DNA from 3 places in the Ectobacillus soli genome. Region 3 is predicted to be linked to each of the others. Evidence: riboswitches for the same ligand, from Rfam matches in the RefSeq annotation. Region 3 holds a riboswitch; each other region holds the start of a gene.
The links. A riboswitch is a leader RNA that binds a small molecule or an ion and turns the genes downstream of it on or off. The one in region 3 is predicted to bind S-adenosylmethionine.
Positions count from the first base shown of each region.

Region 1 (4,856 bases), on a different contig from region 3:
CTCACAATAAATTTTTATAGTCTATTTTAAAATTATATTTTATAAAATTTTAAGTTTTTTACTTGGATTTTGTAAGGGAAATCGATACGCTGAGCGTAAACAGGGGATGGAGGATTGCTATGCTGCAACGAGAAAGATTACAACGGATTATGGGGATGCTAAAGAGTAAGCCTATGTGAAAAAAAGAGATGATTCAAGCAGGTAACAGATCATTCGAAATTTCAGAAGGTATTTTTACATACAGTAGAAAGTTTACAAAGTATTCATGTCGTCATTACGGACGAAGCACCGCCAGTAGAATTACAGGAACAACTAGAAACATATGATGTAAAACTGATTATAGCAGATGGAACGGAGGAGGAAATGAAATGAATGCAATTAAAGTCGGTCTAATCGGATATGGATTTTCAGGGGCAACCTTTCATGCACCGTTTTTACGTGTGTTAGATGAATTTGAGCTAGTAGCTATCATGTCGAGTGATGCTATGCGGGTTCACCGTGATATGGGAAATGTCAGGGTTGTTTCTACAATCGATGAAATTTTGCAAGATGATTCAATTGAGTTGGTTGTCATTACGACGCCGAATAGCCTGCATTATGAAATGGCAAAAGAAAGTATTCTACATGAAAAGCATGTCATTGTAGAAAAGCCAATGGTTATTGAACCAAGTGAGGCAGTTGAATTAATTTCACTTGCAAAGAAGAAAGGTGTAATGCTCAGCGTGTATCAAAATAGACGTTGGGATAATGATTTTCTGACGATAAAAAAATTAATACAAAAGGGTATAGTAGGAGAAATTACGACGTACGAAGCACATTTTGATCGTTTTCGTCCTCATGTGCGTGATCGCTGGAGGGAAAAAATAGGTAAGGGAGCAGGTATGTTATATGATTTAGGCTCACATTTAATTGACCAAGCCTTGCATCTGTTCGGGATGCCACAGTTTGTGATGGCCGATGTGTTCGCCCAGCGAAAAGGCGGGGAGGTCGATGATTATTTTCATATTATAATGGGTTACGAAAACTTACGTGTTGTACTTCATTCCGGATCCATTGTAATGGGACAAGGACCAAAATTTCTCATACATGGTAGTAAAGGAAGTTATATAAAGTATGGGCTCGATATACAGGAAAGTAAGTTAAGAGCTGGAGAAAACCCGTTGGGTAAAGATTTTGGTAAAGATGAACCGGATATGTATGGGCGACTGATAACAGAAGAGGACGGGACGATGACGGAGCAACGAATCGCAACGGTGCAAGGCAATTATGCAGCCTATTACCAGGGCATTTATGAGCATATACGCTTTGGAAAATCGAATCCAGTTACGGCAGATGACGGCTTACAGACGATTACAATTATCCATGCAGCTATGCAAAGTAGTCGGGAGCGCCGTACGGTTACGGTTTCTAGGTTATCCTAAGAAGGGATCATCAACTCGTTAGGGATGCGATTACTAAAATCCTGCAAGAGAAAGAATGATCCGTACATACTAGCAACAATGTGACGTTAAATTAGCGGATTTTGCAATGAATTTGTCATGAACTATTCATACAGATTTCATGCAAAGTTCACTGTATTCTGATACAGTGAAAATAGTATCAGAAAATAAGAGAAAAGGTGATACCTGTTATGCAACACATCATTCAAGATCAAATTGCAGAATGGACAAATTTCTTATTTGTATATAAATTTGCGTTAGATGAAATGGATACGAAATTAACGATTTTAAATGAAGAATTTCAATTTGTACATCAGCACAATCCAATCGAACATATTAAATCAAGAATTAAAAGCCCTGAAAGCATTGTAAGTAAGCTAGAACGGAAAGGACTTGCTATTACAGTGGAGAATGCGAAAGGGCATATTCATGATATCGCTGGTTTTCGTGTCACATGCTCCTTTGTTTCCGATATTTATAAAATTTATGATATTGTTCAGGGTCAAGATGATATTAAAGTGTTACGTGTAAAGGATTATATTAAGCATCCAAAGCCAAATGGTTATCAGAGTCTGCATCTTATTGTGGAAGTGCCAGTGTTTCTTTCCACACGAACTGAGCATGTGAAGGTGGAAATTCAAATTCGAACCGTAGCGATGGATTTCTGGGCAAGCCTGGAGCATAAGATTTATTACAAATTTGATCAAACAGTTCCGAAACATTTGACTGACCAATTAAAAGAGACCGCAGAAATGATTCAATATTTGGATGCGAAAATGAAACGGCTTAAAGAGGAAATGGATGAAATAAAAGATAAAGATCGGAAAGATCGGAAAGATTCGTCTAAGAAGAAGGTCAATGAAGGTTCTCTTCTTAGTCTTATGTAAAAAAACGAGCATCGGATTATTCCGATGCTCGTTTTTTAGACAGTGGATGCCTTGTAGGAAGTAGGAAGGCTTAATTTTCCTTCGATAAATTGTGTGCAGTAGTTTACAATCTTATCTTTATCGAAATCCATGGAGGCAACGTGATATGAATTTGTTAAAGGTATGAATTTTTTTTGTGAAGAGCCGATGGCATCATAGACTTGATATGCAGAATGGGCTGGTACGACATGATCTTCTTCTGAATGCAATAGCAAGACGGGACAATGAACCGAGGAGAGTCTTGCTTTCGCAAATGGAATGAGACGAAGGAGCTGCAAAATGGATGAAACGGGAACGGTATCATAGACGATTTCATACACAGAGGAATCTTTCATATCGGGAGCTGATTCGTCAATATATTTAGGCGAATTCGTAGCATCATAGACTTCATAGCACGGAACTGAGAATGCAGCATTAATACTGATAACGCCAGCACATGTATGGGATTGGGCAAGCGTGAGGGCAAGAGTGGCGCCCATGGATTGTCCGACGATATAAATAGACTTACAATGTTTTGCAAGGAATTCATATCCTTCTTCAAGGCTTCGAATCCAGTCCTCATAGTAACATCGCTCCAAATCTTCGTAATGCGTACCGTGTCCTGCTAATCTAACACCTAACACCGTAAATCCTCTTTCCGCAAGCCTTTCGCCAACGTATCGCATACTTTGCGGTGTACCATTAAATCCGTGTGAAACTAAAATACCAATTTCATTGCCTTTAAAGAAAAACGGTTCTGCTCCTGGTAGTATAGAATAGGATTTCTTCAATGTACATGTCTCCTTTTTAGTAAAATAAAAAACCCTTCCTGCATTTGGTTGCAAAAAGAGTGGTACCATTTTATCAACCAAAGCATCTGCTTTGCTGGTAGAAGCACCTTTCCTAGGGGAGGTTGCTGTGAAGTCATCAAGCCAGATCTCTCGTTCACTCTTGATAATATATACAGTTGTATTTTTAATTCCAATCGGTTTAGTTTGTTTTTATTATCCTATCATCTCGTGTCAGTAAAGTCAACATAGGATAAAGGTATATAAAGTAATTTTATCCCGTATTAAGAAGGCTTTTGAACCCCGCGGTGAGAAGTTTCACTTTATGCTCGTGGTATTTTGATTATAAACGCATGGTTGTAATTAAAATTGTAGTCATATGATTCGTCTCATAAAATCATAATAGGTAAAATGAGGTATACTACTAAGTGTAAACCGTATTTATAATAGAGAAATTATGAAAGAGAACGGAATAAAAAGGAGTTCATAGTATGTCCGATCAATTAGATTTAAAAAAGTTTGAGAAGAAAATTTTAATTCGAAATATTGAGTATCGAGATATCGATAGTATTATTGCCATGCAGGCTTCCTGCTTTCCTGGAATGGAGCCATGGACAAGGGCACAATTGGAGAGTCACTTGGAACATTTCCAAGAAGGCCAATTCTGTGCAGAGTTTGAGGGAGAGATTATTGGTTCTTGCTCTAGCCTGCTCATTAACTTTGATGAATATGATGATCGTCACACATGGGATGATATTACAGATAACGGATATATAACGAATCATAATCCGGATGGCTATAACATGTATGGAATTGAGGTTATGGTACATCCTGCCTATCGTCGCATGAAAATCGGGTATCGATTGTATGAAGCACGTAAGGATTTAGCTCGTCGCCTCAATTTAAAAAGCATAATTATTGGGGGACGGATCCCCAATTATCATAAATATTCGGATACATTATCTCCAAGAGAATATGTTGATGAGGTTATTCTGCACAAAATATACGATCCTGTTTTATCGTTTCAAGCATTAAACGGCTTCACGTTAATGCGGATTAACCCAGGATACTTGCCCGATGATAAGGCATCGAAGCGATACGCCACATTAATGGAATGGAATAACGTAGATTATCAGCCGAATACGAAGCGCTATTATAAAACATCGTTTCCCGTGCGGATTTGTGCGGTCCAATATATGATGAAGCAAATTCATTCCTTTGATGAATTTGCAACGCAAGTGGAATACTACACAGGTGTTGCATCTGATGCAGATTCTGATTTTGCCGTATTTCCAGAAATCTTTACGACGCAGTTGATGTCATTTATGCATGAAAAAGCCCCTAGCTTAGCGGTGCAACGAATTACAGAGTATACCGAGAGTTATATCAGTTTGTTTACAGATTTAGCTGTAAAGTATAATGTTAATATTATTGGTGGCTCTCATTTTGTCGAAGAGGATGGGAAAATATACAATATTGCCTATCTGTTCCGCCGAAATGGAACGATTGAAAAGCAATATAAGTTACATGTAACACCTAATGAGACAAAATGGTGGGGCATTAGTGAAGGTGATGAGGTAAAAGTATTCGATACGGATTGTGGGAAAATTGCGATCCAAATTTGTTATGATATCGAATTTCCGGAGCTTGCACGTATCGCAGTTGATCAGGGGGCACGAATTATTTTCACACCATTTTGCACAGAAGACCGCCAAGGGTATTTA
Region 1 covers NZ_JBGJZM010000002.1:91,276-96,131, reverse strand. The annotation lists gene ACAN53_RS12335 (oxidoreductase) at 369-1,421, shown strand; gene ACAN53_RS12330 (GTP pyrophosphokinase) at 1,631-2,326, shown strand; gene ACAN53_RS12325 (alpha/beta hydrolase) at 2,362-3,135, opposite strand; SAM riboswitch class I at 3,203-3,305, opposite strand; gene ACAN53_RS12320 (GNAT family N-acetyltransferase) at 3,624-4,856, shown strand, end outside.
Region 1: another riboswitch for S-adenosylmethionine. It lies ahead of ACAN53_RS12325 (alpha/beta hydrolase); the one in region 3 lies ahead of ACAN53_RS05515 (O-methyltransferase).

Region 2 (4,856 bases), 870 kb from region 3:
CATTTACAGGGTGAAGGTGTATGTAAAGAATGGAGAAAAAAAGTACAAGAGTAAGGAATGGATTGTATACTGATTTTATTTTTACAAAATTTAAATGGAAATAATAAAATAAAACAAATACAATGTAAATAGCAGAGAAATTCTAGTGTTATATCGATATAAAAAAATTTACTCAAGGAGTCATTTGAGATAAATAATAAAATATGACAGCTAGGAGGTGTAGAATGGGAGAGGTTGAAATGTCAAATGGAAAGCGCCTGGTATTTATATGGCTGATACTAAGCGAGGTACTACTAGCATGTACACTAGTCATTTGGGTTATGGGATTTATTTTTGCCATTGCAGAATTGGTAATGCCCCTATGGCTAGTTATCGGAAGCTATCCGATTTTTATCATTGTTAGCGCATTCATGGCTTGGAGAGAGTATATGAAAGGAAACTACCGTAACACTGTATTATGGAGTTTGTTTCCAATCATTTGGTACGGATTGGTGTACGGGTTAACTTTTATTTCATAATGAACAAAGAGCGTTCTCATTAACTAAGAACGCTCTTTTTATGGAAGAATCCTTTTTATCGTGAACATGATATAGCTTATTAGTAAGCTCATAAAAGAAAAAATGAGCGCCACACTGGAAAAAACAAGTACATAGGCATTGAAAGTTCCAAGCAGTTGCATGAGACCATAGCTAGATAGATGAAGAAAGCTAGATGCTCCGTTTATTACAAGAAGGACGATAAAAATCGTGATTACACCACTTAGTGCACCATCAATATCAGGACGACTTAGGGCGATATGAGTAGAAATGCAAACAGATAAAAATAGAAATAGTAAAAAAGAAGGATGGGCGAAGTTAGTTACTGTAAACAGACTTTTCCATAATACAAAAGCTGATGAAAAGATGTGATTTGCAACATCACTGGAATTTCCATCCATTTTTATAGCTGATATATCCTTCATTAACAATTGATAGGATTGTGGAACGAAGGAATACATGAGAATGACAAGTGCCGCAATGCCGCTAAATACAGGAGCAACTCCAATGAAAAAGTTCCCGATTCTTTGATATAAGCTGTTCGGGTTATAGGTATGACTGACAAAGCCAAGCTGTCCTCCTTGCGTATTTGTCGGAAACCACTGTACACTTACAATCTTATGTCTAAAGACAAGGCACATCATTGCATGACCAAGTTCATGAATAGGTGTTCCAATCCAAGCAGTAAGTAGAAAGCCAGTTCGTCCAAATGTAGACGTCCAATATCTGCGCGACAAATCTTGAAAAAAACCTAGCACAAACCCAATTAATAAAATTACACCAACACAGGAACAAAGCTGTATAAAACTCGTTACGAGTAGGGTAATCAAAAAAGTTCCCATTATAATCATCCTTATCTAACCTAACACAGGTCTACAAAATTGTTATTATCGTAACATGAAATAGGTTGGAAGAAAAGGAATCCTATCCCTGAAAATAATCTTAAATAGTATGCAAAATGAAAGAATATAACGTATAAAACTTTTATTATAATAATAAAAGTTACTATTTAGAAAAATATTTAGTAAAATAATATACATATGATCTTTTATTTGCTAATATTAATCTACCTTTACAATATAAGGGAGGAAGATTGCGATGTCAGTTCAAGTAATTAGTAGCGCATACATCACAAATCTATTAAATGAATGGTATCAAGCTATTCGTTCGCAGCATGTGAATAAGGCTGAGGAGTATAAACGTGAAGTTGAGATAAAGCTTTCTTATATGGAAGAAAATCAAAACGTACTCCTCTATTATTCACTTCTCGATTTCCGTCATAGCATTCTCGTAAAAAGTTTGGTACATGCTGATTCCTCCGTACAAAATATTGAAAAAGATGAAAGTAGTATGGATGATTTCCTTACTTATTACTATCATTTGTTTAAAGGTATTTATGCGATGAACAACGGTCAATATAGCGATGCACGTATTCACTATCAAAAGGCGGAAGTCTTACTTGATTTCGTTCCAGATGGAGCGGAAAAAGCAGAATTTTATTACCGCGTGGGTACGTTTTATTATCATATACACCAACCGCTAGACTCGATTCGTTATATCACGAATGCACGCTACTTTTATTTAGAGAATTTCGGATATGAACGAAATATAGCTTCTTGCGATAATGTTCTGGGTCTTAGTTGCATTTTATTAAAGCAATTCGACCAAGCAGAAACTTATTTTCTTACTTCGTTAAAGCAATTACTTAAGTTAGATGAGAAGAAACTCATTCTAAAAGTAAGTCACAATCTAGGATTCTTATATGCTGAACAAGGCCTATCTAATTTGGCTATCCCGTATTTGCTAGAGGCAGTAAAAGATAATCCGAAAACAATGTTTCTCCTTGCGAGAGAATACAATAAGCTTGGCATGGATCGTAAAGCACAAGATTTAATTTCAGAAGGAATGAAATCTTGTGATGAAGAATATAAGCATCATTTTTCCGTTCTTAAAGCAGTCGTAACCGTATATCCAGTCGAAAGACTAGAGCAAGCGGTACGTAAGGCTATCCTTTACTTTAAAAAAGAAGGGCTTTGGAAGTATGTGGAAGAATATTGCGATATGGTAGCCGTAGCGTTACATCGTCACAGCTTTTTTGAACAAGCAAGTGCATACTTCTTAACAAGTCATGAGGCAAAGAAAAAATCGTATGAGAAAGAGGCTTTGCTTTAAAAAATTTGATATAGGTAGTAGGTGTCAGCCTATTGGTCGTTTTTCTCGTAACAGGTGGTAACAGACTCACTGATACATCTCCAAATCAAACGATAAAAGCGGCGCTTCATATGCAGGTAAAGGATCATGGTGAAACGTGGTACCATGAGAAGGGAAAAGAGAGAGTGAATCTCTCTTTTTTGTTAGTGCTTTTTATCTTCATTATTCAGTTAATTTAAATAAGCAAAAAAATATTTTGACATTTCTGTGAACTATAAATATAATAAAACCTATAAGTTTAATAATAATTAAATATAACACTCTTATCCAGAGAGACGGAGGGACTGGCCCTAAGATGTCTCGGCAACCATTGAATGCGAAAGCTTCAAACGGTGCTAATTCCAGCAGAATACTTATTCTGAAAGATGAGAGGGACGATCTGGTATGTAAAGTCGACCTCTTATCTAGATGAGGTCGACTTTTTTATTTGGAAATGGGGACAAAAACAAGGGGGAAGTTACATGAAGAAAATCATTGCAGTTGTTCTACTTGTATTCACACTACTGATCACGGGCTGCCAATCAAACGCAGCTACCGCAAAGCCAAAGGAAATTCGAATCGATTATGCGTATTATTCTCCGCTAAGTCTCGTGCTTAAAGATCAAGGCTTCTTAGAAAAACGATTAGCGAAAGACGGAGTTCCAGTTAAATATGTATTAAGTCAAGGAAGTAATAAGGCATTAGAATTTTTGAATAGTAACAGTGTGGACTTTGGTTCTGCTGCAGGAGGTGCAGCACTAATTGCGAAGGCAAAGGGAGCACCGATTGAGAGTGTTTATGTTGCGTCGAAGCCAGAATGGACCGCACTCGTTACGCTACCTGATTCATCCGTAAAATCAGTTGCAGATTTAAAGGGCAAGAAGGTTGCCGCTACATTCGGAACAGATCCACATATTTTCTTACTGCGCGCACTAGATGAAGCAGGTTTGTCTTCGAAGGATGTTCAGTTAATTAACTTGCAGCATACGGACGGTGCACTTGCTCTTCAAACTAAGCAAATTGATGCGTGGGCCGGCTTGGATCCGCATATGGCCAAAGTAGAACTCGAATCAAAAGCAACACTCTTTAAACGACAAGTTGATTGGAATACGTACAGTCTCCTTCACGTACGAAGTGAATTTGCAAAGCAATATCCAGCCTATGTCAAAGTTGTACTCGAAGCCTATGAAGATGCAAGAAAATGGGCACTTGCGCATCCGGAAGAAACAGCACAAATTCTTGCAAAAGAAGCGAAGCTCGACCCGGAAATTGCAAAACTAGAATTAAAACGCAGTGATTTCTCAAATGCTATTCCGAATGATGCAGTGAAGGATTCCTTAAAGGGAGCATCTACTGTTCTTCTTAAAGAAAAAATTATTCCGCCAAATACGGATACGAAAAAAACAATTGATGAGTTAATTCAGCCTTCTTTCGCGAAGGAAGTAGTGAAATAAAAAGGAGGATTACAAATGAGTGAAAAAACAATTGTCGTTTCACTTCCCGCAAAGAAGGCGAAGACGTCCGGCAATAGCTCCAAATGGTTGCTTGGCACGATTTTTCCTGTTTTATTATTAGTTATTTGGGAGTGGGCAAGTCGGTTTGGTATCATTTCTGCACATCTCTTACCTTCTCCATCTACTATTCTAGCAACAATTGGATCGATGGCACAGGATGGCACGCTATGGGGGCATATTGGCTTTACGTTAGTGCGGATTGCCGCTGGCTTTGCGATTGGTATTGTCATTGCTACAGTTCTCGGCTCTTTAGTAGGATTAAATCGCACCGTTGAGGCACTCCTAGACCCGATTATTCAAGCATTTCGTTCGATTCCCTCCCTTGCATGGGTACCGCTATTTATCCTTTGGATGGGAATTAGCGAAGAGTCAAAGGTTGTTTTAATTGCTGTTGGGGTATTCTTCCCCGTGTATTTAAATATCGTAAGTGGAATTCAAAATGTGGACCGAAAGCTAGTAGAAGTAGGGAAGCTATATCATTTTTCTACGTTTGAACTAATCTATCGCATCATTTTACCAGCAGCAATGCCAAGTTATTTAACTGGACTTCGTAGCGGACTCGGACTTGGCTGGATGTTCGTCGTAGCAGCAGAACTGATGGGAGCAAGCCAAGGAT
Region 2 covers NZ_JBGJZM010000001.1:1,918,732-1,923,587, reverse strand. The annotation lists gene ACAN53_RS09855 (hypothetical protein) at 225-518, shown strand; gene ACAN53_RS09850 (hypothetical protein) at 557-1,378, opposite strand; gene ACAN53_RS09845 (response regulator aspartate phosphatase) at 1,635-2,708, shown strand; gene ACAN53_RS09840 (hypothetical protein) at 2,741-2,926, shown strand; SAM riboswitch class I at 3,008-3,119, shown strand; gene ACAN53_RS09835 (aliphatic sulfonate ABC transporter substrate-binding protein) at 3,209-4,180, shown strand; gene ACAN53_RS09830 (ABC transporter permease) at 4,196-4,856, shown strand, end outside.
Region 2: another riboswitch for S-adenosylmethionine. It lies ahead of ACAN53_RS09835 (aliphatic sulfonate ABC transporter substrate-binding protein); the one in region 3 lies ahead of ACAN53_RS05515 (O-methyltransferase).

Region 3 (4,856 bases):
AATCCCTTCTATATATGGAGGGATTATTTTATTTCCAGCCTTTTGTTCGTGTAAATAACATTAAGTTAGATGCATTACATAGTGAACCTCACCCACCAAATGTTACTGCACTTGGAAGGTGCTTCTCTTATCTTAGATACGATCTAAACCTCGCTGTGAGTCAACGCTGTTGGCTCTAATGCCAAGTAAAGACTAATGAGTGAAGATAAGGTCTGATTTGTTCTTTTTGCCAATTCAGGAACTTTTGCCTGAACGGACAACCTCTCCATTTCTGAAAAGGGTTTAAGGAGTTCTCGAATAAAGTATCTTGCTCCAATGTTGTAAGAAGCAGATAGGTCAGCATGATACACTTTGCCTGTTGTAAAAGTAGCCATATCCTTCTTCGGGTTACGGGTGACAAATCCACTTCCATCAAAAGCCAAAGCACTTGTATTGCGGGCGACAATATGGGAAATACGGAGACCAACATAGTGTGCCATTTCAGTTACCTTGTTTTGGATAGCAGTTTTGCGCCAGTAACGTAATGTAAATCGTAAACGCTTGGCTCCATAGAATCCCTTCGGGATTCTCATTTTTTTAAGGTACTCCAACACAATAACATCAGCGTTATGCTCTTTGGCAAATTGAATGATTTGGTGACAAGTATCGTTGATGATATAAGATTGAGATGAATGGAGAAGCCGACCATATCCATTTATCATTTGATGCTCCCCCTCAAATCCAATTATCTAAAATGATTAATAGCTATAAAACCGGCACTTCACGTTTAATCCGTAAGGAGTTTGCTGAACACTTGCAGAAATTTTACTGGAAACCTTATTTTTGGAGTCAAAGTTACATGGTGTTATCGACAGGCGGGGCAACCATTGATGTCATAAAGAAATACATCGAGGACAAGGAAAAAAAGAAAAGAGTTGATAAGAGGGCGACTAAACCCCACCAAATCGGAGATTTGGAAGGGGAATGCATCGCCTATTTTTGTTCAAAGAACAATCTATTCAGTTGTCTTTATCGCTAAAAGAATACCAGTACCCCAATCTACTTCTGTTATGACTAAATCACTTCTTTCACGTAACTTATGTATGAGCTTTGGTGCTTTCACACGGTACTCCTCGGGCACGCTCATATCAGGAAGTAAATCATGAATGACGTAAAATCCACCTACATTTAAATGATCTAACGTCTTATCCAAAAGTTCAAATTTTCCTGGCCATGTATCTGCAAAAATAAAATCAAACGTCTCCTCCATATTTCGAATAAAGACAGCTGCATCTTCACAACGAAATGTAACGCGTTTATCGTCTCCTAAATACGTGTGTGCTATTTTTTGAAGCGCAGGATCAATATCCACTGAAATAAGTGTACTCTCTTGGTCCATTCCGTCAACAATCCAAGCTGCAGATGCACCAGCTCCTGTCCCAAGCTCTAAAAATGTTCCGTGTGCTTTTGATGCTGCTAGCCCTTTTAATAAAAATCCTGTTTTCGTATCACATGACTGATGAAATCCTAGTAATTTCGAATGTGCTACAATTTTACCGTAAATATCTGGTGACTTCATCAACGTCTCTTTTTCCATATTGAACAACTCCCTCCTATTAATCTGTTATAGGTATACGAATGACATGTAAAAAATAAAAAGTGGCCTCTTTTATAAGAGGCCACGAGCTAACATTTTCGACCTCTTATCTTTCAGAGCAAACAAAAGTTACTCTGTTGGAATTAGCACCTTCCTATACGTACTAGGGGTTGCTGAGGTTTCGCAGGGCCTATCCCTCCACCTCTCTAGATAAGAATTTCATATTCAATATTTGAAAATTGTATGTACGATACACTTTCTATCGATTTGCTCTTAATAATATACCTATTCAACATATTCGTCAATTAAAGCCCCCTATTATACAAGTATATTTATTATTCATTCTTGCTTGATATATCCGGTAAAATATTGAAAACAGTTGACGCTTCCTAACTGATTCCTTCATAATACGGGTATTGATTAGAAATCATGTTATCTTCCTTATATAATACAAATATAGTATGGAGATGATACATATGCCATGGCAAGACATGGTAATTCGGCTCTTTATAGCTATACTCACTGGTGCATGTATTGGTACAGAACGTCAGTGGCGACACCGTATGGCCGGCATACGTACAAATGCTCTTGTTTCACTGGGAGCATGTTTATTCGTCATTTTATCTGTTTTGACACCAGGAGATAACAGTCAAACTCGAATTGCCGCCCAAGTGGTTAGCGGCATCGGTTTTTTAGGCGCAGGTGTTATTATGCGAGAAGGGTTTACTGTACGTGGATTAAATACAGCTGCTACATTATGGTGTTCTGCGGCCGTAGGAACGTTAGTTGGAGCAGGTTTTATAAAAGTAAGTATTATAGGAGCTATAGGTGTCGTGTTAGCAAATATCCTCCTCCGTCCAGTTGCGTTATTTATGAATAAAAAATCGAAAGCTCTTTCACAAGAAAACCTATTCTATGAAATTACAATATCCTGCTTAGATGAACATGAAGCAAGCATTCGAGAGGCACTGTCTCGGATGATACTATCAGAGGGACTTGCGTTACAAGAAATGTACAGTGAAGAAATCGAAAGCGGAAGCAAAGTATCCGTAAGAGCATTGCTTCATAGTGATAAATCGAAAGCTCTTTTAATAGAACAAATTGTTGGTAAGTTAAGTCTGGAACACGACGTTACTGCAATTGGATGGAAAACTCTTTCTGAACAAGAAGGGGATTAAGAAGTACTGAAATCAGTACTTCTTTACTTCGTTACATTCCTTGTATTCATAACCTACAAAAAACGCAAACCCCTTTGAAATTCGAATTATGAACGTAATCATTACTTCCCGGCAACAACTTGATCCCAAATACCACCATCGCCATAAAGGTCTTTCCCAACTTTACTCCAGCCGCCCAGATAATTAGTATCGAATAATCCTGCAGGTTGTTTGTATGTGTTGGCATTGGCTTTAGCCACGTCTGGATCAACTGAGCGGAACCCGCTTTGGACAAATATCTTTTGTGCATCCGGTGTCCACAGAAATTCCAAAAATGCTTCAGCAACTTTTCGGGTACCGTGCTTATCAACATACTTATCGACAATAGAAGCTGGATTTTCAATTGAGGTCGTATATTGAGGCACGATTTCCTCATACTTATTTCCCTTTTTGATGCGGTCAATCAGTTCATTTTCATAAGTAATGATGACGTCGCCAACTCCTTTATCAAATGTAGACATTGATTCCTCGCCACTTTTATCCAGTGATTTTACATTTTTATATACTTTACTAAGTAATACCTTGGCCTCAGCAGGATCTTGTTTCCCTGTTTTTTCTTCCGATATTTTTAACCCTGCTCCATAAATGGCATTTACATCCCATTTGGCGCCACCAGAAGTTTTCGGGTTAGGAACTAAAACTTGAACGCCTGGATTCGTTAAGTCCGACCAATCCTTAATGCCCTTTGGATTCCCCTCACGTACTCCGAATGCTGCGATTGACTTGGTAATAATGCCACTATGTGGTGCACTTTTCCAATCGTGAGTAATCAATCCTGCCTTTACAATCTTGTCGATATCTCCTTCAAGTGAAAGAGCGGCGATATCTGCCTCAAAGCCATTTGTAATGTTCTGAGCCTGCGCTCCAGATGCTTGATAGGACTCTTTGAATTCCACAGTTTGACCAGTCTTATTCTTCCATTCCTTTTGAAACAAAGGAAATATCGCTTCAAATTCATCCTTGATTGTAGAATAACCACCGATAGTTAATGTGACGGTACCGTTGTCTTTAGAAGCCGATGTGCCGGCTGTTTCAGAACTATTTGTTTTACTAGAAGAAGAGCAACCGGAAAGCACCACTGCTACAAGTAAAATAAGTATTGTGAAAAATGAATAAATCTGTTTCTTTGTCATACATTTCATCTCCTTATAAATAAATGATTGCTTATATGAAAACAGGCATTGGATCAATTTTGGATCGATTTTCCAACACACGGGTTTCTATAGGTGTAAACACTGAGAGCTGATGAATTAAAATATTAATCTTGTCTCCTGGCTGGAACACCTTTTGATTGATTGCTTGGAAGGCAAATAACCTAGTGTCATTTGCAAGCTTGATTTCCAGATACCAGGAATCACCGCGAAAGTGCACATGCGTGACAGTGCCTGCCTCCATGGCACTAGCAAGATACGATGTGTTTTCCGGGAGGACCTCAATCGCTTCCGGACGAATCAGTACTTGAACACCTGATTTCCATTGATCACCATTCTGATAGTCTAACAATTCTTGAAAACCTTGAAGTAATATTGGAACATCAAGCTTATTTGATTCGCCGATAAAAGATGCGACGAATGCCGAAGCCGGCTTATTGTATATTTCCCAAGGTGTGCCCTGCTGCTCAATTGTTCCTTTTTGGACGATAATAATTTGATCCGCAACCTCGATTGCTTCGTCTTGATCATGTGTCACAAAAATCGTAGTGATACCGAATTCACTAATCAAATTACGTAGCCACAGACGTAGCTCCTTACGAATTTTCGCGTCTATTGCGGCAAACGGTTCGTCGAGTAGTAGCAGTTTTGGTTCTGGTGCAAGCGCACGTGCAAAGGCAACACGTTGTCGTTGCCCGCCTGAAAGTTGGTCCGGGTATTTGTTTTCGGTACCTTCCAGTCCCATCAGTTTGAGAAGATAGAAAATGCGTTCCTTAATTACACTACCTCTCTGCTTTTTTACCTTCAGCCCATACGCTATATTTTCAAAGACTGTCATATGCTTGAACAAGGCGTAGTTTTGAAAGACAAATCCAATCCCGCGTTCTTGTACGGATAATGAATTGGCTAGCT
Region 3 covers NZ_JBGJZM010000001.1:1,044,261-1,049,116, reverse strand. The annotation lists gene ACAN53_RS05525 (hypothetical protein) at 144-701, opposite strand; gene tnpA (IS200/IS605 family transposase) at 668-1,018, shown strand; gene ACAN53_RS05515 (O-methyltransferase) at 995-1,576, opposite strand; SAM riboswitch class I at 1,680-1,793, opposite strand; gene ACAN53_RS05510 (MgtC/SapB family protein) at 2,053-2,754, shown strand; gene ACAN53_RS05505 (sulfate ABC transporter substrate-binding protein) at 2,856-3,926, opposite strand; gene ACAN53_RS05500 (sulfate/molybdate ABC transporter ATP-binding protein) at 3,958-4,856, opposite strand, start outside.